DNA from 3 places in the Bradyrhizobium sp. USDA 3364 genome. Region 3 is predicted to be linked to each of the others. Evidence: predicted binding sites of a transcription regulator. Region 3 holds the regulator's gene; each other region holds the start of a gene.
The links. Region 3 encodes LexA, which represses DNA repair genes until DNA is damaged. Its sites were predicted from a motif close to TGTTCNNNNTGTGTTCNG; they were not measured.
Positions count from the first base shown of each region.

Region 1: ACVILL_RS09930 (DNA recombination protein RmuC) is a predicted target of LexA. The motif match lies at 3,937-3,954, and genes of this name have one in related genera.
Region 2: ACVILL_RS32110 (single-stranded DNA-binding protein) is a predicted target of LexA. The motif match lies at 3,881-3,898, and genes of this name have one in related genera.

Region 1 is NZ_JBSRYG010000002.1:2,129,658-2,136,495, forward strand. It holds gene ACVILL_RS09905 (DUF805 domain-containing protein) at 1-55, shown strand, start outside; gene dapE (succinyl-diaminopimelate desuccinylase) at 73-1,239, shown strand; gene truA (tRNA pseudouridine(38-40) synthase TruA) at 1,303-2,040, opposite strand; gene fmt (methionyl-tRNA formyltransferase) at 2,186-3,121, opposite strand; gene def (peptide deformylase) at 3,288-3,815, opposite strand; gene ACVILL_RS09930 (DNA recombination protein RmuC) at 3,986-5,194, shown strand; gene ACVILL_RS09935 (AmpG family muropeptide MFS transporter) at 5,492-6,838, shown strand, end outside.
Region 2 is NZ_JBSRYG010000002.1:6,860,471-6,867,308, reverse strand. It holds gene gyrA (DNA gyrase subunit A) at 1-2,353, opposite strand, end outside; gene ACVILL_RS32115 (DUF2306 domain-containing protein) at 2,555-2,965, opposite strand; gene ACVILL_RS32110 (single-stranded DNA-binding protein) at 3,220-3,711, opposite strand; gene ACVILL_RS32105 (outer membrane protein) at 4,183-4,926, shown strand; gene ACVILL_RS32100 (hypothetical protein) at 4,978-5,160, opposite strand; gene ACVILL_RS32095 (hypothetical protein) at 5,081-5,434, opposite strand; gene ACVILL_RS32090 (outer membrane protein) at 5,373-6,032, shown strand; gene uvrA (excinuclease ABC subunit UvrA) at 6,290-6,838, shown strand, end outside.
Region 3 is NZ_JBSRYG010000002.1:7,148,919-7,155,756, reverse strand. It holds gene ACVILL_RS33565 (ComEC/Rec2 family competence protein) at 1-2,256, shown strand, start outside; gene ACVILL_RS33560 (hypothetical protein) at 2,253-2,480, opposite strand; gene ACVILL_RS33555 (hypothetical protein) at 2,626-3,054, opposite strand; gene lexA (transcriptional repressor LexA) at 3,309-4,013, opposite strand; gene ACVILL_RS33545 (molybdopterin molybdotransferase MoeA) at 4,258-5,469, opposite strand; gene ACVILL_RS33540 (HAD family hydrolase) at 5,496-6,122, opposite strand.

The DNA of each region.
Region 1 (6,838 bases), 5.0 Mb from region 3:
TCAGCAGAGCGAGCTCGATATCGTGCCGCACAAAGCTGGCCCACCCGCGCGGTGACGTGTTAAGCGAGGCGCATGACCGATGCCGTCTCGATTACCCGCGATCTCGTTCGCTGCCCCTCCGTCACGCCGGCCGACGCTGGCGCGCTTGGCGTTCTGGAAAATTTGCTGAAAATCGCGGGCTTCGACGTCCACCGCGTGACGTTCTCGGAGCCCGGCACCGCCGATATCGACAACCTCTATGCCCGCATCGGCGCTTCGGCGCCGCATATCACCTTTGCCGGCCACACCGACGTGGTGCCGCCGGGCGATGAAGCGGCGTGGACGCTCGGCGCATTCTCCGGCGAAGTGAAGGACGGCTATCTCTACGGCCGCGGCGCCGTCGACATGAAGGGCGGCATCGCCTGCAGCGTCGCCGCCGTGCTGCAATATCTGCAGGACCGCGGCGGCAAGCCACAAGAGAATGGCCGCGGCTCGATCTCCTTCCTGATCACCGGCGACGAGGAAGACGTCTCGATCAACGGCACCGTCAAGCTCCTGAAATGGTGCGCCGAGCGCGGCGAAAAATTCGACCATTGCGTGCTCGGCGAGCCTTCGAATGTCGAGGTGCTCGGCGACATGATCAAGATCGGCCGGCGCGGCTCGCAATCCGGCACGCTGGTGGTCGAAGGCGTGCAGGGCCACGTCGCCTATCCGCACCGTGCTTCGAACCCGGTGCCCGATATCTCGCGGCTGATCGTGGCGCTGAGCGACGAGCCGCTCGATCACGGCAGCGCGCAATTCCAGGCCAGCAACCTCGAATTCACCACCGTCGATGTCGGCAACACCGCGAGCAACGTGATCCCCGGCCAGGCACGGGCGAAGTTCAACATCCGCTACAACGACAACCACACCCAGGAGAGCCTGCGGCAGCTGGTCGATGAGCGGCTGGCGAAGGCCTGCGGCAACCGCATCCGCGCCCACATCGACTGGCAGCCGTCGAACTCGAACGTGTTCGTCACCCAGCCCGGCCCGTTCACCGATCTCGCGGTCGCCGCGATCGAGGAGATCACCGGCCGCAAGCCGGAGCTCTCCACCTCGGGCGGCACCTCGGACGCGCGCTTCATCTCGAGCTATTGCCCGGTGATCGAATTCGGGCTGGTCGGCCAGACCATGCACCAGATCGACGAGCGCACGCCGGTGGCCGATCTCGAGAAGCTGACCAAGATCTATCGCGGCGTGTTGGAGCGGTATTTCGGGTAATCCAGCCGTTCGGCAGGACAAAAACATCGAAAACAACCCCATGCACAGTAGGGATTGGGGCCTCTAGTAATCCACCCGCACCAGATATAGCCCATCCGGCGGCGCCACAGGGCCACAGGCGGCGCGGTTGCGCGCGGCGAGCGCGGCGGCGAGGTCGTCGGCACCCCAGCGCCCCTCGCCGACCCAGACCAGCGAGCCCACCATCGAGCGGACCTGGCTGTGCAGGAACGAGCGCGCCGACGTCACGATGCTGATGGCACTGCCCTCGCGCGTGACGTCGAGCTGATCGAGCGTCTTCTCCGGCGACTTGGCCTGGCACTCGGTGTCGCGGAAGGTGGTGAAATCGTGCTTGCCGAGCAGGCGCTGCGCGGCGGCGTGCATCGCTTCGGCATCGAGCGCGCGCGGCACCCGCCAGACGCGGCCGATGTCGAGCGCGAGGTTCGCGCGCGTATTGGTGATGCGGTAGAGATAATGCCGCTTGGTCGCCGAGAACCGCGCCTCGAAATCGTCGGGCACGATATCGGCCGCGAGCACGCCGATCGGATTGGGCCGCAGAAGCGCGTTCAGCCCGTCGCGAAAGCGGCCGGGCGGAAAATGCTTGGCGATGTCGCAATGCGCGACCTGGCCGCGCGCATGTACGCCGGCATCGGTGCGCCCGGCGCCATGGACACGCACGTCCTCGCCGCAGATCGCCTTGACCGCCGTCTCCAGCGCGCCCTGCACGGTCGGTGCGGTGTCCTGGATCTGCCAGCCGGAGAACGGCGTGCCGTCATATTCGATGGTGAGCTTGTAGCGGGGCATCTGTTCAATCTCGTTGATCGTCCTTGCCGGGCATAGCCGTCCAAAGGACGACGTCGCTTCCGCTCGCCTATGCCCGGCAATCCATCCTCTTCAGGACAAGCTTTTTTCGAGATGGATGCGCGGGTCAAGCCCGCGCATGACGATCTCAGGAAACCCTTGCCGGCGGCTTCAGCGGCGTGCCGCGCAAGAAGTCCGCCGCCTTCATCGGTCCCTTGCCGGCGCGCTGCAGTTCGATAATCCGGACTGCGCCATCGCCGCAGGCGATCGCGAGATGATCGTCGAGCACATCGCCCGGGTCGCCCGCGCCTTTCGCCAATTCGCAGCGCAGAATCTTCAACCGCACCGGCTCGCCCTCGCCTGCAAGCTCGCACCAGGCGCCGGGGAACGGCGAAAGGCCGTGAATGTGCCGCAGCACCGCGTGCGCCGGCTGCTTCCAGTCGATCCGCGCCTCGGCCTTCTCGATCTTGGCGGCGTAGGTGACACCGTGCTCGCTCTGCTTGGCCAGCTGCAGTCCGCCACGCTGCAGCCCGCCCATCGCGCGCACCATCAGATCGGCGCCGAGCGGCGCCAGCGCATCGTGCAGGTCGGATGCCGTCATGCTGTCCGTGATCGGCAGCCGCTCGGCCATCGCGACGTCGCCGGTGTCGAGGCCGACATCCATCTTCATCACCATCACGCCGCTCTCGGCATCACCAGCCATGATGGCGCGGTTGATCGGCGCGGCGCCGCGCCAGCGCGGCAATAGCGAGGCGTGCAGGTTGAAGCAGCCGAGTTTTGGCGCATCGAGAATGGCCTGCGGCAGGATCATGCCATAGGCGACGACGACGGCCGCATCGGCGTCATGCGCACGAAACTCGTCGAGCGCCTCCGGCGTCTTGAGGGTTTTCGGCGTCAACACGGATATGCCGAGGCGGCGCGCCTCCTGCTCGACCGGTGTCGGCTGCAATTGCAGGCCGCGCCGCCCGCCCGGCTTCGGCGCACGGGTATAGACCGCCACGACCTCATGGCCATGGGCCACGAGCTCCAGCAGCGTCGGCACCGCGAAATCGGGCGTGCCCATGAAGATCAGGCGGAGAGGCATCGAAAGAACTCGGCAGGAGTTGGAGTGCTCCGTCACGCCCGGGCTTGAGCGCGAAGCGCGTCTTCGCACAAGAAGTCCCGGGCACCCACGTTTTCAGCATCAGCGAAGCAAGACGTGGATGGCCGGGTCAAGCCCGGCCATGACGCGTCCGGAAGGGCGACCCAGCCTACTCCGCCGCGCGCTTGGCGGCCTTCTCGAATTTCTTGAACACGCGGTCGCGCTTCAGCTTCGACAGATAGTCCACGAACAGCACGCCGTTGAGGTGGTCGATCTCGTGCTGGATGCAGGTGGCGTAGAGCCCCTCGGCATCCTCCTCATGCAGCTTGCCGTCGAGATCGGTGAAGCGCAGACGCACCCGCGCCGGGCGCTCGACCTCCTCGTAATATTCGGGGATCGACAGGCAGCCCTCTTCGTAGACCGACAACTGTTCCGAGTGCGAGATGATCTCGGGATTGATGAACACCCGCGGCTGCGGCGTGGTCTCGCCGTTCTCGTCGCGCTTGGCGAGGTCCATGGTGATCAGCCGCAGAGGCTGCGCGACCTGGATCGCCGCGAGCCCGATGCCGGGTGCGTCGTACATGGTCTCGAGCATGTCGTCGGCGAGCTTGCGGATCTCCGGCGTCACCTTCTCAATCGGTTTCGACACCAGCCGCAACTGCTTGTCCGGCAGGATAATGATTTCTCTTAAAGCCATGGCCGCGATTTAAGCTGCTGACTTCATGGGGTCAATGCGCTCAGGAACCCGTTAGGACAACCTTAACCACGTTTCTTCACGGCCCATTAACCAAGAAGGTTAGAGAAGCATTTACCATCAGCGTTCCCTCTTCGTTCGCGCTTGGCCGCGAATCGGCTACAACGGATGCCATGAACGAGATTCTCCTCACCATTGGCGACCTGCCGGTCCGCGTCTCCGACGCGCTGATCGGCCTTGGCGCGCTGGCGCTGATCCTGCTGTTCGCCATTGCGATGGTGATTGCCCGCGCCAGCCGGCGCGGCGCGGAACTCGCGATGGCCCAGGCCATCCGCGCCGACGAACTGGAGGAACGGCTCGCCGACATGCTGCGGGCCCAGAGCGAGTCCTCCGGACGGGTCGACGCCATGGCGCAGGCGCTGGCCGGCCGCCAGGCCGAGATGGCCCGCGCGGTCAACGAGCGGCTGGATTCGGTGACCCACCGGGTCGGCCAGTCGATGGAACAATCGACCCGCAACACCATGGATTCGCTGCGCGTGCTGCACGAACGGCTCGGCATCATCGACCATGCGCACAAGAACCTCAACGAGCTCACCACCCAGGTGACGACCTTGCGCGACGTGCTCGCCAACAAGCAATCGCGCGGTGCGTTCGGCCAGGCGCGGATGGAGGCGATCGTCCAAGACGGAATGCCGAAGGGCTCGTTCGAGTTCCAGTACACGCTGACATCAGGCAAGCGGCCGGACTGCGTGGTGTTCCTGCCCGATCAGCGCCCGCTCTGCATCGACGCGAAATTCCCGCTCGAGGCCATGACCGCGCTGCACGATGCGCGCAGCGACGAGGAGCGCAAATCGGCCTGCCAGCGGTTGCGCGCCGACGTGCTCAAGCATGTCAGCGACATCGCGGAGAAGTACCTGATCCCGGGCGAGACCCAGGACACCGCGCTGATGTTCGTGCCGTCGGAATCGGTGTACGCCGAAATCCATGATGGTTTCGACGATGTGATCCAGAAAGCCTATCGCGCCCGCGTCGTGCTGGTGTCGCCCTCGCTCCTGATGCTGGCGATCCAGGTGATGCAGCAGATCCTCAAGGACGCCCGCATCCGCGACGCCGCCGACCAGATCCGCAACGAGGTGATGCACCTTGGTGATGATCTCGGCCGCCTGCGCGACCGCGTGCTCAAGCTGCAGACCCATTTCGGCCAAGTCAACGAGGATGTCAGGCAGATCCTGATCTCCGCCGACAAGATCGAAAAACGCGCCGGCCGCATCGAGGAACTCGACTTCAGCAAGGTCGAGACCCCGATCGAGGTGCCGCGCTTCGTCAAGCCCGCCGCCCCCGACCTGTTCCCCGCCCCGCGCAAGCTGCAGGCAGGGGAGTGATCGTTGCTGACCACAGGTCGCACGGCATAATCAGTGTCATCGCCCGGTCGAGCCGGGCGACGACACCGGAGCGCGGGTGAGTCTCCCCGCACGTCGTCCTGACGAAAGCCAGGACCCATAACCACCGCATTGGATTGCGAAGGGGATCGTGGCCCTAGCGTCGCGCAACAATTGAGATTTGGGGTAATGGGTCCTGGCTTTCGCCAGAACGACGGCGGAGGCCGCCCGGCATGCGTATTGGAGGTCAAGCCGGGCGATGACAGTCTTTTTGGGGCCGAATCTGGTAACACCTCATCTATGACAGCACCTGAAGCGACGTCGGACACGTCCGCAAGGCCGGAACCAAAGCCCGCCGCCACCTCGTGGCGCGACAGTTTCGCGGTGTATCTGCAGCCGCGGGTGCTGATCGTGCTGCTGCTCGGCTTCTCGTCGGGCCTGCCGCTGGCGCTGTCGGGCTCGACGCTGCAGGTGTGGATGAAGGAGGCCGGGGTCGATCTCGGCACCATCGGACTGCTGGCGCTGATCGGCACGCCCTACACGCTGAAGTTCCTGTGGGCGCCGCTGGTCGACGCGCTGCACGTGCCGCTGTTCACGCAGATGTTCGGACGCCGCCGCGGCTGGCTGCTGTTCTCGCAACTGTTGTTGATCGCGGCGATCCTGGTGCTGGCGATGGCGGATACGGCACGCTCGCCCTGGTTCGCGGCCTTCGCCGCACTGCTGGTCGCAACCGCCTCCTCGACCCAGGACATCGTGGTCGACGCGTTCCGCGTCGAAAGCCTGCCCGAAAGCGAGCAGGCCGCCGGCATGGCGTCCTATGTCGCGGCCTATCGCGTCGGCATGCTGGTCTCGACCGCCGGCGCGCTGTTCATCGTCAGCGGGTTCGAGTCCGCCGGCCTCGCGCGCCCGTCGGCGTGGATGTGGGGCTATGTGGTGATGGCCGGGCTGGTCGTGATCGGCATCGTCACCGCGCTTGCGGCGACCGAGCCGGCGCAATCGAAAGGCGCGGAGACGGCCACGCACGAGCAGAACGCAGCCGAACGCGTGTTTCACGCCGCGCTCGGCGCGTTCTCCGAGTTCCTCAGCCGCAAGGACGCCTTCGCCGCGCTCGCCTTCGTGGTGCTGTTCAAGTTCACCGACGCGTTCTCAGGCACCATGACCGCGCCGTTCGTGATCGACATCGGCTTTTCCAAGGTCGATTACGCGGCGATCGTGAAAGGCGTCGGCCTCGCCGCCACCCTGATCGGCGGCTTTGCCGGCGGCTTCGTGGCGCGGCGCTATTCGCTCGCGCAGAGCCTCTGGATCGGCGGCGTGCTACAGGCGGTCGCCAACCTCTCGTTCTCCTGGCTCGCGCATGTCGGCGTCGATCAATGGGCGCTCGCGCTCGCGATCACGGCGGAGAATTTCACCAGCGCGATCGGCACCGTGATCTTCGTCGCCTATCTTTCCGCGCTGTGCCGCAATCCGCTGCACACGGCGACCCAGTATGCGCTGCTCACCGCGCTGGCGGCGGTCGGCCGCACCTATCTGTCGTCAGGCGCGGGCTATGTCGCCAAGGCGGTCGGCTGGCCGATGTTCTTCGTGATCTGCGTGCTGGTCGCGATCCCGAGCCTGATTCTGCTCGCCTGGCTGCAGCGGCGCGGGCAT
Region 2 (6,838 bases), 290 kb from region 3:
TGGCGTCGTTCGCGGTCTCTTCGCCCTCGGCCTCGACCGGCTCCTCGGCCACGGCCTCGCCGGCCACCGCGCGGCGCATCTTCAGATAGGCCGAGCGCTCGTCCGAGGTAGTCTCGACATGGCGCAGGATCGCCAGCGAGATCAGCTTGTCGGCCTCGGCGAGCGCAATGCCGCGCACGCCCATCGAGGTGCGGCCGGTGAAGACGCGCACATCGGTGACCGGGAAGCGGATGCACTGCCCGCCGGAGGCGGTCAGCAGCACGTCGTCGCGCTCGGTGCAGATCTGCACGTCGACGATCGCCTCGCCCTCCCCGAGCTTCATCGCGATGATGCCGGAGCGGCGGACGTCGACGAAGTCGGACAGCTTGTTGCGGCGAACCGTGCCGCCTGTGGTCGCAAACATCACGTCGAGATTGGCCCAGGAGGATTCATCCTCCGGCAGCGGCATGATCGTGGTGATGCGCTCGCCCTGCTCCAGCGGCAGGATGTTGATCAGCGCCTTGCCGCGCGCGTTGGGAGCCGCCATCGGCAGCCGCCAGACCTTCTCCTTGTAGACCTGGCCGCGCGACGAGAAGAACAGCACCGGCGTGTGGGTGGAGGCCACGAACAGACGCGAGACGAAATCCTCGTCGCGGGTCTGCATGCCGGCGCGGCCCTTGCCGCCGCGGCGCTGCGCCCGGTAGGTCGACAGCGGCACGCGCTTGACGTAGCCGGCATGCGACACGGTGACGACCATGTCCTCGCGCTGGATCAGGTCCTCGTCCTCGACCTCGCCTTCCTGCTCGATGATCTCGGTCTTGCGCGGCGTCGCGAACTGCTGCTTCACCTCGGCGAGCTCGGTCTTGACGATGCCTTGTACGCGCGCGCGCGAGCGCAGGATGTCGAGATAATCGGCAATCTCGGCCGCGAGCTTGTCGAGCTCCTCGGATATCTCGTCCCGTCCCAGCGCGGTCAGGCGCTGCAGCCGCAGGTCGAGGATGGCCCTGGCCTGCTCCATCGACAGCCGGAGCGTGCCGTCATCGTTGATGCGATGCCGGGGATCGTCGATCAGCGTGATCATCGCCTCGACGTCGCGCGCCGGCCAGTCGCGCGACATCAGGGCTTCGCGCGCGGTGTTGGGATCGGGCGAGGTTCGGATAACACGGATCATCTCGTCGATGTTGGCGACTGCGATCGCCAGGCCGACCAGGATATGGGCGCGGTCGCGCGCCTTGCCGAGCAGGAACTTGGTCCGCCGCGTCACCACCTGCTCGCGGAACGCGACGAAGATGGTCAGCAGATCCTTCAGGGTCATCGTCTGCGGACGACCGGAATCCAGCGCCAGTATGTTGGCTGGGAAATTCGTCTGCAGCGGCGTGAACTTGTAGAGCTGGTTCAGCACCACGTCCGGCACCGCGTCGCGCTTCAATTCGATCACGACGCGGTAACCGTCGCGGTCGGACTCGTCGCGCAACTCGCCAATGCCTTCGATCTTCTTCTCGCGCGCCAGCTCGCCGATGCGCTCGACCATCGAGGCCTTGTTAACCTGATACGGGATCTCCGTGATGACGATCGCTTCGCGATCCTTGCGGATGGTATCGATCGTCACCTTGCCGCGCATCACGATCGAGCCGCGGCCGAGATGGTAGGCACTGCGAATGCCCTGCCGTCCCAGGATGATGCCGCCGGTCGGGAAGTCCGGTCCGGGGATGATGTCGATCAGCTCGTCGATCGTGAGCGCCGGATTGTCGATCAGCGCCACGCAGGCATCGACGACCTCGCCGAGATTGTGCGGCGGGATGTTGGTGGCCATGCCGACGGCAATGCCGCCGGCACCGTTGACCAGCAGGTTGGGGAACCGGGCCGGCAGAACCGACGGCTCCCGCTCGGAATTGTCGTAGTTCGGCTGGAAATCGACGGTGTCCATGTCGATGTCGGCGAGAACGGCAAGCGCCGCCTTGGTCAGCCGCGCTTCGGTATATCGATAGGCCGCCGGCGGATCGCCGTCGACCGAACCGAAATTGCCCTGGCCGTCGATCAGCGGCACGCGCAGCGAGAAATCCTGCGCCATGCGGACCATCGCGTCGTAAATCGACTGGTCGCCGTGGGGGTGATATTTACCGATCACGTCGCCGACGACGCGCGCGGATTTGACGTATTTCTTGTCCGGCGTATGCCCCTGCTCATGCATCGAATACAGGATGCGCCGGTGCACCGGCTTGAGCCCGTCGCGCGCATCGGGCAGCGCACGCGACACGATCACGCTCATCGCGTAATCGAGGTAGGACTTCTTCATCTCGTCGAGAATGGAAACGGGACGAATATCTGAGGGCCCCGGCTGCTCGCCGGGCTTGTGGTCGTCGTTATCGGACAAAGGGGAAATCCGGTCAGTTCTACTGGGGAATCATATAGCGTATCGGGGGCCCGAAAACCACCCTTGCGCGGCTCCGGACAGCCGATTTTCCCTTCGTTTTTTCATGGACTTACCGGCGACGTTGCGGGCTTGCGACGAGCCCGCTTTGCGCTGCGATCGCCGGCCGGCAAAGACCGCATGGAACCGGCCGCCGCAACGCCCTCATTGACCCGTCCAGTGGCCGAAAATCACGGCATGCATGATCCGCCCGGGCACGAAGGTGAACAGCCCGGCGATCACCAGCGCGCCGAAGAAGACGCCGATCATCGTGTATTTGTGGCGGCGGACGTCGTGGCTCCGCGCGGCCCTGACGCCCAGCACCAGCATCGCCAGCGTGAAGATCGACAGCAGGTGGATCGGGCTCCACGGGCCCAGCAGCCGGATCTGGTGGATCCAGAACGAGCTCAGCGCGACCGCGAGCATCAGGATCACCCAGATCCAGCCCAGCGTCCGGTGCGGCAGCGTGCCCTTGGGTGCGGCGAGCTGGATCGAGCCGAGCACGAAGGCGGCCATCGCGGCAAAGGCATGGAACGGGATCGCAGGCGCGGCGTCGAGCAATGGCGCGAGGCTCATCTTGGCGGCCCTCGAGTAAGCGCGCGGCCAGACGTCGCTCGCCGCAGGCCAATGTAAATATCATTCACATCCGCCTGTGTCAAAGTCCGGGGAACTTGCCTCGGCGACCTCCAGAATTTGGAGATCCGGCAAATAGCTCTGGAGTTATCCTCATAATTCACATGAGGAAATTGCCATCATGCATAATGGCGGCCGCTCATGGAAATGATCTTCACGGAGCGGCGCGCTCAGGACCTCGGGATTGCGACGTCCGATCAGAACGGGATGTCGTCGTCCATATCGCTGTTGCGGCTGCCGCCGCCGGCGGCGACTGCGCGGCGCGGCGCCGAGCTGACCGGACCGGACGAGCCGAAATCGCTGCCGCCGTCATCGGAGAAGCTGCCGCCTCCACCGCCACGCCCGTCGAGCATGGTGAGGTTGGAGTTGAAGCCCTGCAGCACGACCTCGGTCGAGTACTTCTCGACACCTGACTGGTCGGTCCATTTGCGGGTCTGCAACTGACCCTCGATGTACACCTTGGCGCCCTTCTTCAGATACTGCTCGGCGACCTTGCAGAGACCTTCGTTGAAGATCACGACGCGATGCCACTCGGTCTTTTCCTTGCGCTCGCCGGTGCCCTTGTCGCGCCAGGTTTCCGAGGTGGCGATGGAAAGATTTGCGATCGGACGGCCGTCCTGCGTCCGCCGGATTTCCGGATCCTTGCCGAGGTTTCCGACCAGGATCACCTTGTTCACGCTTCCTGCCATCGCATCATCTCCACTCAAAAACCGGGCGACCGGACATCGGCCGCCACTCTCAACCTTCGCCACTTACATCGCAGGCGTCGTGGATGACCCTATACGCCGGTGCCGGCTCGCCGCCTTTGCCGTCGCGCGGTTATCCACGATTATCGAGATATAGCATCGCGGCCGGCATTGTTCCAGTTTTGTTCGCCACACCAGCCGTAGAGGCAGCCGGCGGCGATCGCGTGGCAACCGATCTCGGTCCCGGTCGCTGGCCGGCTCCGACACCTTAGAAAAAGACTAAATAAATCAGTATCTTGCTTTGAACACACTTCTTCCGCGAGTGTGGCTTTTCTTCCGCGAGTGTGGCTTTTGGGAGACGGCGGTTGCGGTTGAATCAGCGTATAGATGCCACCCATGACGTGGGCGCTCGCGTCTGAGATCGTGCTTCGGGACCGTTTGGAAGCCGATCGCCGGGGAGCTGGGAGACTGATTATGAAGAAGTTTTTGCTCGGTACGGTTGCTCTGATTGCGTTTGCGGCGCCAGCCGCGGCGGCCGACCTCGCTGCGCGCCCCTACACCAAGGCGCCGCCGATGATCGCCGCCGTCTATGACTGGAGCGGCTTCTACATCGGTGCCAACGGCGGCTGGGGCTCGAGCCACAATTGCTGGGACCAGGCCCCGGGCGGCACCTTCATCGGCTCGGATGGTTGCCATGACGCGACCGGCGGCGTCGCCGGTGGTCAGATCGGCTATCGCTGGCAGGCCGGCACCTGGGTGTTCGGCCTCGAAGCGCAGGGCGACTGGGCTGACCTGAAGGGCAGCAACAACAGCGCGATCTTCCCCGGCCTCTTCACCAACCAGAGCAAGATCGACGCGTTCGGCCTGTTCACCGGCCAGCTCGGCTACGCCGCCAACAACGTGCTGCTCTACGCCAAGGGCGGCGCGGCGCTGACCGACAACCGCTTCAACACCTACTTCACGCCGACCGGCGTGCTCGCCGGCAGCGCCAGCGACACCCGCTGGGGCGGCACCATCGGCGCCGGCATCGAAGTCGGCTTCGCGCCGAACTGGACCGCCGGTATCGAGTACGACCACCTGTTCATGCAGGACAAGACCTACAACCTCACCACGCCCACCGGCACGCTGTTCAGCAACGTCCGCGACCGCCAGGACGTCGACCTCGTCACCGTCCGCGTGAACTACAAGTGGGGCGGCCCGGTCGTCCCGCGCTACTGATCGCGCGACGCGGATTTACCCAGACCAAAGGCCGGCCTCGCGCCGGCCTTTTTATTTGTGCGGCCGATCAGCCTGCTCGCGGCGCACGAATGAAAACGATCGCTCGAAGCGGAAGGACGGCTCTACACCGTCAAGCTCGCCATCAATTGCCGCTTCAACGCAGCGGGCCCCGTCGTCGCAGCGAATGCTGAGCGCGCCGCCGATCGCGCGCCGCTGCGTTCGCGTCGAAATCAAGAGCCGGCCTCGCGCCGGCTTCTTCGCTGCGTGCGAGCGCGCACCGCTGCGGGACTGTTTTCAGTGCATTGTGGTTTCCCGGATACACAACTTCCGGGATTTCTATGTAGAAGCACGCATACGTCACGCAACACTGCTTTGACGCTCCCTTCAAATGTTCGAAGGGAGACAACGAGAAAATGAGCAAGAAAAACGGGATTTGGACTTTGAAAATCAGGAATGTTTTGCTGGCCTCGGCCGGCATGTTTGCACTGAACGCTTTTGCACCGGCCATGGCTGCTGATATGGCGGCCCGCGCCCCCTACGTGAAGGCTCCGCCGCCGGCCGCGATCTACAACTGGACCGGCTTCTACCTCGGCGGCTTCGGCGGCTATGCCAGCGAGGACTCCGGCAATCCGAAGATGGAAGGCGGCTTCGGCGGCGGCACCATCGGCTACAACTGGCAGGCCGGCAACATCGTGTACGGCCTCGAGGTCGACGCTGCCGGCGGTGACATCGACGCTTCGATTTCCGCGCTGGGCATCACCGCCCGCAGCAAGATCGACTCGCTCGGCACCGTTCGCGGCCGCTTCGGCTTCGCCGTCGACAAGGTGCTGTTCTACGGCACCGGCGGCTACGCCTGGGCCAACAACGAGCTCAGCGTCACCGCGCTCGGCGTGACTGCCTCGCAGAGCAACTTCCACTCCGGCTGGACCGTCGGCGCGGGCATCGAGGCGTTCATCGCCCCGCAGTGGTCGATCAAGGGCGAGTACCTGTATCGCAGCCTCGGCGGCGAGACCTATTTCGGCGTCCCCTCCGCCGACATCAACCTGCACACCGTCCAGTTCGGCGTGAACTATCACTTCGGCGGCCCGATCGTCGCCAAGTACTAAGCTCGACAGTGATCTGACGAGATCGGATCGTTAAGGAAAGGCCGGCCTCGCGCCGGCCTTTTTTGCATCTCGGAACCGGCCCTGCTGACGGCTGCTGCCATCCGGCAAACTATCCGTTGATGGACGCTATTCAGCACTGGAAATTGTCGACCGTTCTTCCTACGTTCCAGTCCTCACACCCCATCGGCGCAAGCTCCCGGCAGCACCGGCGATGCGCGCCCAAAAAGGCGCCCGATCATGCGCCCGGAATTGTCGCTATGGATGAAGTGCTCAAGGCGAAGCGCCAACAGAACGCGGGCTCCTCATCGCGCGCCATCACGATCCGCGGCGCGCGCGAACACAATCTGAAGAACATTGACGTCGAGATTCCCCGCGACAAGCTCGTGGTGTTCACCGGCCTGTCCGGCTCCGGCAAATCCTCGCTCGCGTTCGACACCATCTACGCCGAGGGCCAGCGCCGCTACGTCGAGTCGCTGTCGGCCTATGCGCGGCAATTTTTGGAGATGATGCAGAAGCCGGATGTCGACCAGATCGACGGCCTGTCGCCGGCCATCTCGATCGAGCAGAAGACCACCTCGAAGAACCCGCGCTCCACCGTCGGCACCGTCACCGAGATCTACGACTACATGCGCCTGCTCTGGGCCCGCGTCGGCGTGCCCTATTCGCCGGCCACGGGCCTGCCGATCGAGAGCCAGATCGTCTCGCAGATGGTCGACCGGGTGCTTGCGCTGCCGGAAGGCACCCGCCTCTATCTGCTGGCGCCGGTCGTGCGCGGCCGCAAGGGCGAGTACAAGAAGGAGCTCGCC
Region 3 (6,838 bases):
AAACGGGGCTATGCGGGGACGTGGCCGCCCCGCGCGGCTGCGCCAGCCGGTGGCTATGCCCCGGTGCGGGTCAGCATCTGGCAGCCGTTCGTCGAGACGCTGCGGCAATGGGCGCGCGCGGAGGCAGGCGCTGGCCGGCTGCTGCCGTGGGTGCCGGTCGCGTTCGGCACCGGCATCGCGTTCTATTTCGCGGCTGAGCACGAGCCGGTGCTGTCGGTCGCGGCTGCCGTCGCGATCGTGCTCTGCCTGCTCGCGCTGCTGTTGCGCCGGCACGGGGTATTTCCCGTCATCGTGATGCTGGCTGCGGTCGCGGCGGGCTTTGCGACGGCGACCTGGAAGACGGCGCGGATCGCCCATGGCGTGCTGGCGCGGCCGATGTTCTCGGTGGCGCTGACGGGCTTCGTCGAGACGCGGGACATCAGGGAGAAGACCGATCGCTTCGTGCTGCGCGTGGTCTCGATCGAGAGTCCGCGCGACAACACCAAGTTGGAGCGGGTCAGGCTCTCGGTGAAGAAGGGTACCGCGCCCGAGGTCGGTAGCTTCGTCGAATTGAAGGCACGGCTGATGCCGCCGCTCGGGCCGCAGCGTCCGGGCTCCTATGATTTCGGCCGTGACCTCTATTTCCAGGGCATCGGCGCCTCCGGCTTCGTGATGGGCGCGGTCAGGACGAAGGAGCCACCCGCGGCCGGCGGCTTTGCGCTGCGCTATGCCGCTTTCATGCAGGGCCTGCGCGATGCGATCGATGCACGCATCCGCACCGCGCTCGACGGCGATCAGCGCGCAATCGCAACCGCACTGCTCACCGGCCGGCGCGATGCGATCACGACGCCGGTCAACGATGCGATGTTCATCTCGGGGCTCGGCCATGTGCTGTCGATCTCCGGCTACCACATGGCTGTTGTCGCCGGCGTCGTGTTCTTCACGATCCGCGCGCTGCTTGCGCTGTTTCCTACGCTGACGGCGGGACATCCGATCAAGAAATGGGCGGCAGCGGCCGCGCTCATCGCTGCGGCGTTCTATCTGCTGCTGTCGGGAGCCGAGGTCGCGACGCAGCGATCCTTCTTCATGACGGCGGTGGTGCTGATCGCCGTGATCGTCGACCGCCGCGCGATCACCTTCCGCACGCTGGCGGTGGCGGCGCTGATCGTGCTCGCGATCGCGCCGGAGGCGCTGGTCCACCCCAGCTTTCAAATGTCGTTCGCCGCGACGCTCGGGCTGGTGGCGCTGGTGCAGATCGGACTGCCGAACCTGCTGGCGTCGCCCGACCATTCGGCGACTGCGCGCGTTGCGCTGTGGGGCGGGCGTGAGCTCACGATGCTGATGCTGGCCTCGCTGGTGGCGGGGCTGGCGACGACGCCCTACGCCGCGTTCCATTTCCACCGCGTGACGCCCTACGGGCTGCTCGCGAACCTCGCGGCGATGCCGGTGGTGTCGGCGGTCGTGATGCCCGCCGGCCTGCTCGGGCTCGTCGCCATGCCGTTCGGATTCGACGGCGTGTTCTGGGCGATCATGGGGTTCGGCATCGACTGGATGATCCTGGTGACGCAATGGGTCGCCGCGTTGCCGGGCGCAGTCGGGCGGATGGCGGCGTTCGGTGTCGGGCCGCTGATCGCGGCGAGCACCGGCATCATCCTGCTCGGCCTGTTGCGCACGCCGCTACGCTGGTCGGGGGCGATGCTGCTGGCGGTGGCCTCGGTCTGGGCAGTGCGGGTGCCGCTGCCGGACGTGCTGATCTCCGCCGACGGCCGGAACGTCGCGGTGCGCGGCGGCGACGGGCGGCTGCACCTGATGCACAGCGCCAAGGATGCTTTCCTGGTCAAGGAGTGGCTGGCGGCCGACGCCGATGCGCGGACCGCCACCGATGCGTCGCTGAGCGAAGGCGTCTCCTGCGATCCGAGCGGCTGCGTGACGCAAGGGTCCGGCGGCGGCTTCATCGCGCTGGCGACACGGCCGGAGGCGCTGGCCGACGATTGCGAGCGCGCAGGCTTGATCATAACGGCGCGGCCGGCGCCGCGGGGCTGCGCGGCCTCGGTGATCGATGCCGAGCGGCTGCGGCGCCACGGGGCGCTGGTGCTGCGGCGGAGCAGGGACGGCTACACCATCGATGCGGTGAAGCCCGGCGGGATCGACCGGCCGTGGTCGCCGGCGGTTCCCGGCGACGGCGAGGCCGAGACCACGTTGCGCGTGCCCGCCACCGCGCCGCGACCGGCCGTCGATGCGACGCCGGCCGAGAGCGATCTGCAGGGCGAGGATTAGGCGTTGTCGGGTGAGGGGCCCGTGGGCAGCTCGAACAGGCCGAGATGGTATTCGTCGGAGTCTGGGCCGCCGTCGGACTTCTTGACGAGGGTGAAGGCCGCCTCGGGAAACTGCTCCCAGACCTTCAGGTCGTCAGCCGTGACCGTCAGCCAGCCGAACCGGAACATGTAGCGGCCCGGTTCCGTGACGCGTCCAGCCTTTTGCCATGTGACCTTATCGACCACCGCGCACGTCCTCCGTGCACGATGATGCGCCAAGGCGCCCGCCGACGCAAATCTCCTTCTGCGCCCCGGAACCGGATGTCCGGGGTCGCTCGAAATCGCTTAGGTCACTCGCCGCCGAATGGCTCATTCCACGGCGACGATGCGTTCAACCCAAAAACAGCGACGCGAATGCGGAGGGCCGCCGCTCCACGACCTTCGGCTTCTGCTCGACCGGCGGGTGCAGGGCCGGCAATTGCAGCACGCTGACGCGCTGTCCCTCGACGAGCTGGGTCACCAGCACATGGCTGCCGTCGGGGAATTCCACCGCGTCGTGATGGCGATCAGGAACGTCGGGCTCGACTTCGTTGAACACGCCGACGCGGAAGTTCATCGTCTTGGTCCAGATCCAGCGGCTGTCGTAGCGAACGTTCTCGGCGAAAGCGAGCTCGGTGCCCGGCAGCATGCAGACCGCGACAGTAGGATCGTTCTCCGAAGCAAAGCCGCGGGTCGACGTTCCGCGGAAGGTCGTCGTGATCAGCGTCTCTCCAACAATGGCGGGGCGCGATGCCACGGCGTGCAGACTATAGTCACACATCGGATGGCTCCTCATTGGAGGTAGCGACCCGTGCCTCTCCTTGAGGCATTGGCCTCTACCAGAGTGGACGATAGCGAACGAGTGTCTGCTCGTTTCTGGGCGATTGTACGACTGGTCCGAGACAGCTCCGATCACAAACACGCGACGCTGCGCGAGAGGTATCGGACCGCACCGGGCAGGCCGCTTGCTGCGCTATCCTCCAAAGGAACGATCCGACCTCTCGCTCGTTCCTCGCCGCCGCAAGTATTTGCTATTCAGTATTTGCGATAAAGGCCGATCAGCTTGCCCTGGATGCGGACCCGGTTCGGCGGCAGGATGCGCACCTCATAGGCGGTGTTGGCCGGCTCGAGCGCGATCGATGCACCGCGGCGGCGGAAGCGCTTCAGGGTGGCTTCCTCCTCGTCGATCAGCGCCACCACGATGTCGCCGGTGTTGGCGACGTCGTTGCGCTGGATCAGCGCCATGTCGCCGTCGAGGATGCCGGCATCGACCATCGAGTCGCCGCGCACCTCCAGCGCGTAGTGCTCGCCAGCGCCGAGCATGTCGGGCGGCACGCTGATGGTGTGGCTGCGGGTCTGCAGCGCCTCGATCGGCGTACCGGCGGCGATCCGGCCCATCACGGGGACCGCGACCGGACGGTTGCCGTCGTCCTCGGCGATCGGCGGCGTCGAGGGGCGCTTGCCGAGGGTGCCTTCGATGACGCTCGGCGTGAAGCCGCGGCGGCCGTTACCGCCGCCGGCCGAGAGCTCGGGCAGCTTGATGACCTCGATGGCGCGGGCGCGGTTGGGCAGGCGGCGGATGAAACCGCGCTCCTCCAGCGCAGTGATCAGGCGGTGGATACCGGACTTCGAGCGCAGGTCGAGCGCATCCTTCATCTCGTCGAAGGAGGGCGGTACGCCGGCCTCTTTCAGACGTTCATTGATGAAACGCAGAAGTTCGTACTGTTTGCGCGTGAGCATCTCGAGTATTCCCCCGGTTGATAGCGTCGTTCGATTCCGAGACTCTTCAGTGGGGCCTGCAGGCCGGGCCTGACCTCAGGAGCATTGTGCTTGTTGCAAGCGCTCCCTGGCGGCCTCCCGTTTGTAGACACCAGTACTCGAAACAAATCATGAACGGACACTATATGTTCGATATGTGTTCCGCAACCACTTAATTTCCGGTGAACGTGTTCGGCGATGCGCAATCGGCGCGCCCGCGAGAGCCTCATTCAGGCAGTGTCAGGATCTCGCATTCAGATCCTTTGACCGCGGCCGGCGCAAACGGCGGACGCACGAGAAGTGCCCGTGCCGCAGCGAGATTCCCGAGCAGCGATGAGTCCTGCTGCATCACGGGCGTGGCGATCAACGTGCCGTCCTCGCGCGCCTCGAGACGCGCCCGCAGATAGTCCTCGCGCTGGTCGTTGGCGGCGAGGTCGCGGCCGAGCAGCGCGGCCGCGCGTGCGTGATGAATCGTTTTTCGACCGCTCAGTGCCCGAATCAACGGCGCCAGAAACAGGAAGGCGCACACATAGGAGGACACCGGATTGCCGGGCAGGCCGATCACCCGCATGGCGCCGAGCCGGCCGTGCATCATCGGTTTGCCCGGACGCATCGCGATCCGCCAGAACGCCATCTCGACGCCCTCGGCCTCCAGCGACTGCTTGACCAGGTCGTGGTCGCCTACCGAGGCGCCGCCGGTCGTGATCAGGATGTCGGCGCCGGTCTCGCGGGCCCGGCGGATGCCGGCGGTGGTCGCGTCCACGGTGTCGGCGGCAACCCCGAGATCGACGGTCTCGGCCCCTTCGGCGCGGGCCAGCGCCCGCAGCGCATAGCCGTTGGAATAGACGATCTGGCCGGGACCGGGCCTTGATCCCGGCATCACCAGCTCGTCGCCGGTCGCCAGCACCGCGACCTTCGGACGGCGGTGCACCGCAAGCTCCGGATAGTTCATGGCGGCCGCCAGCGACAGCGCGCGGTCGGAGAGGCGGCTGCCGGCGGCGAGCAGCACGTCGCCCTCACGGAAGTCGACTCCGGCGGGGCGGATGTGCCGTCCGGCGGTTGCCGTCTCGGTGATTGCGATGTGGTCGCCGTCAGTCCGGGTGTCTTCCTGGATGATGACGGCGTCGGCGCCATCGGGGATCACGCCACCGGTGAAGATCCGCACCGCTTCGCCGGCGCCGACCGTCCGTTCGAACGGCCGGCCGGCGGCGACCTCGCCGATCACCCTGAGCCGGGCCTTTAGGTCAGCCGCATCGGCGGCACGCACCGCGTAGCCGTCCATCGCCGACATCGGCTGCGGCGGCTGGGTGCGCAGCGCGGCGAGGTCCCGCGCCAGGGTGCGGTGGTAGGCGGCATCAAGCGCGACCATCTCCTCCGGCAGCGGCGCGGCACCGGCGAGGACGGCGGACAGGGCATCGGCAACCGGCATCAAGGCCACGCTCGGAGCTCCTTCATTCGCAGTGTTCAAATCCCAAGTGCAGTGAGAGCCCTCGCCACGTCATCCGTCGATGTCACGTGGATGGCATGAAGGCCGCGCGCCCGCGCGCCTTCGATATTGGCCGCCAGATCGTCGAAGAACAGGATCCGCGACGCCGGCACGCCGATGGCTTTTACCACATGATCGTAGGCCTCGGCGTCCGGTTTCCGGAAGCCGATGCTCGAGGACAGGAAGACGGTCCGGAAATGGCTGAGCAGCTCGGCATGGATGACCGAGAAATGCGCGACGTGGGCCGGATTGGTGTTGGAGAAGGCGTAGAGCGGCATTCGTTTGGCTGCCGCCGCAAGCAGCGGGGCGATGCCGGGCATCTCGCCGGCGAAGATCGCGTTCCAGCCTTCGAGGAACTCGGCATCGGTGATGTCGATGCCGAGCGTCCGGCGCAGGTTTTCGAAGAACGCCGCATCGTCGATCCGGCCGATCTCGTGATGCCTGTAGCTGTCGTCGACGACAAAGCGCGTGGCGAGCTCGGCCGGCGCGCAGCCGGCATGCCGCGCCCAGTGCGCCATCACCTTCCCGAAGTCGATGTCGAGCACGACGCGGCCGATATCGAACAGCAGCGCGTCGACGGAATTGGGGGAGAGTTGCGAGGTCATTGCATGAAACGGTGTACGAGAATTGCGGGCAGGCGGCAATGTCCCCGATTTGTGCAGCAGTCACGCGACCATACGCATGCGACCAACCTCCCGCCATCCTGCGAAAGGACCTGTACGGCGCGGCTGACATGCAGGCGGGTCTCTCCGTTCGTCGTCCTGGCGAAGCCCTGGACCCATAACCAGGTCCAGTTGTTGAAGTGAGCTGTGGTCCCAGCGTCGCACGACAATGTACAGCTCGGGTAATGGGTCCTGGCCTTCGCCAGGACGACGGCGGTGGATGGTTCTCGATTCAAGATGTCAAACAATCGGTGTCATCACCGCTTTCGCGAAAGCGGGTGATACAGTATTCCAGAGGCAGTCGTTATGTTGCGCAATCGGCGTTCACCGCATCTCGACCCGCGTCCGTGACGATCGCGATCCGCCCCTCGATCGGGTGAGATTTCGGATTTATGGCATTGAGTGACGCTTCTGATAAAGCGAAGTATTTCTACTGCGGGGGCTTGCGCCGCCGAGCAAATCAGTGATTGGCCATTCGGGCGTTGGCGCACCAGGCGAGTTGGTGACTTGACGGGCCGGCGTTCTACATCCGGGACAGCGCCAGACCGAAATAAGCGATCAGCGCGCCGGTGCTGAGAACGATGACGACCAGCGCTTGCTCCGAGCGTGCCTGCAAGGTTTTCCGGGTCACGGCGATGACGCTCCATCTTCGTAAATCA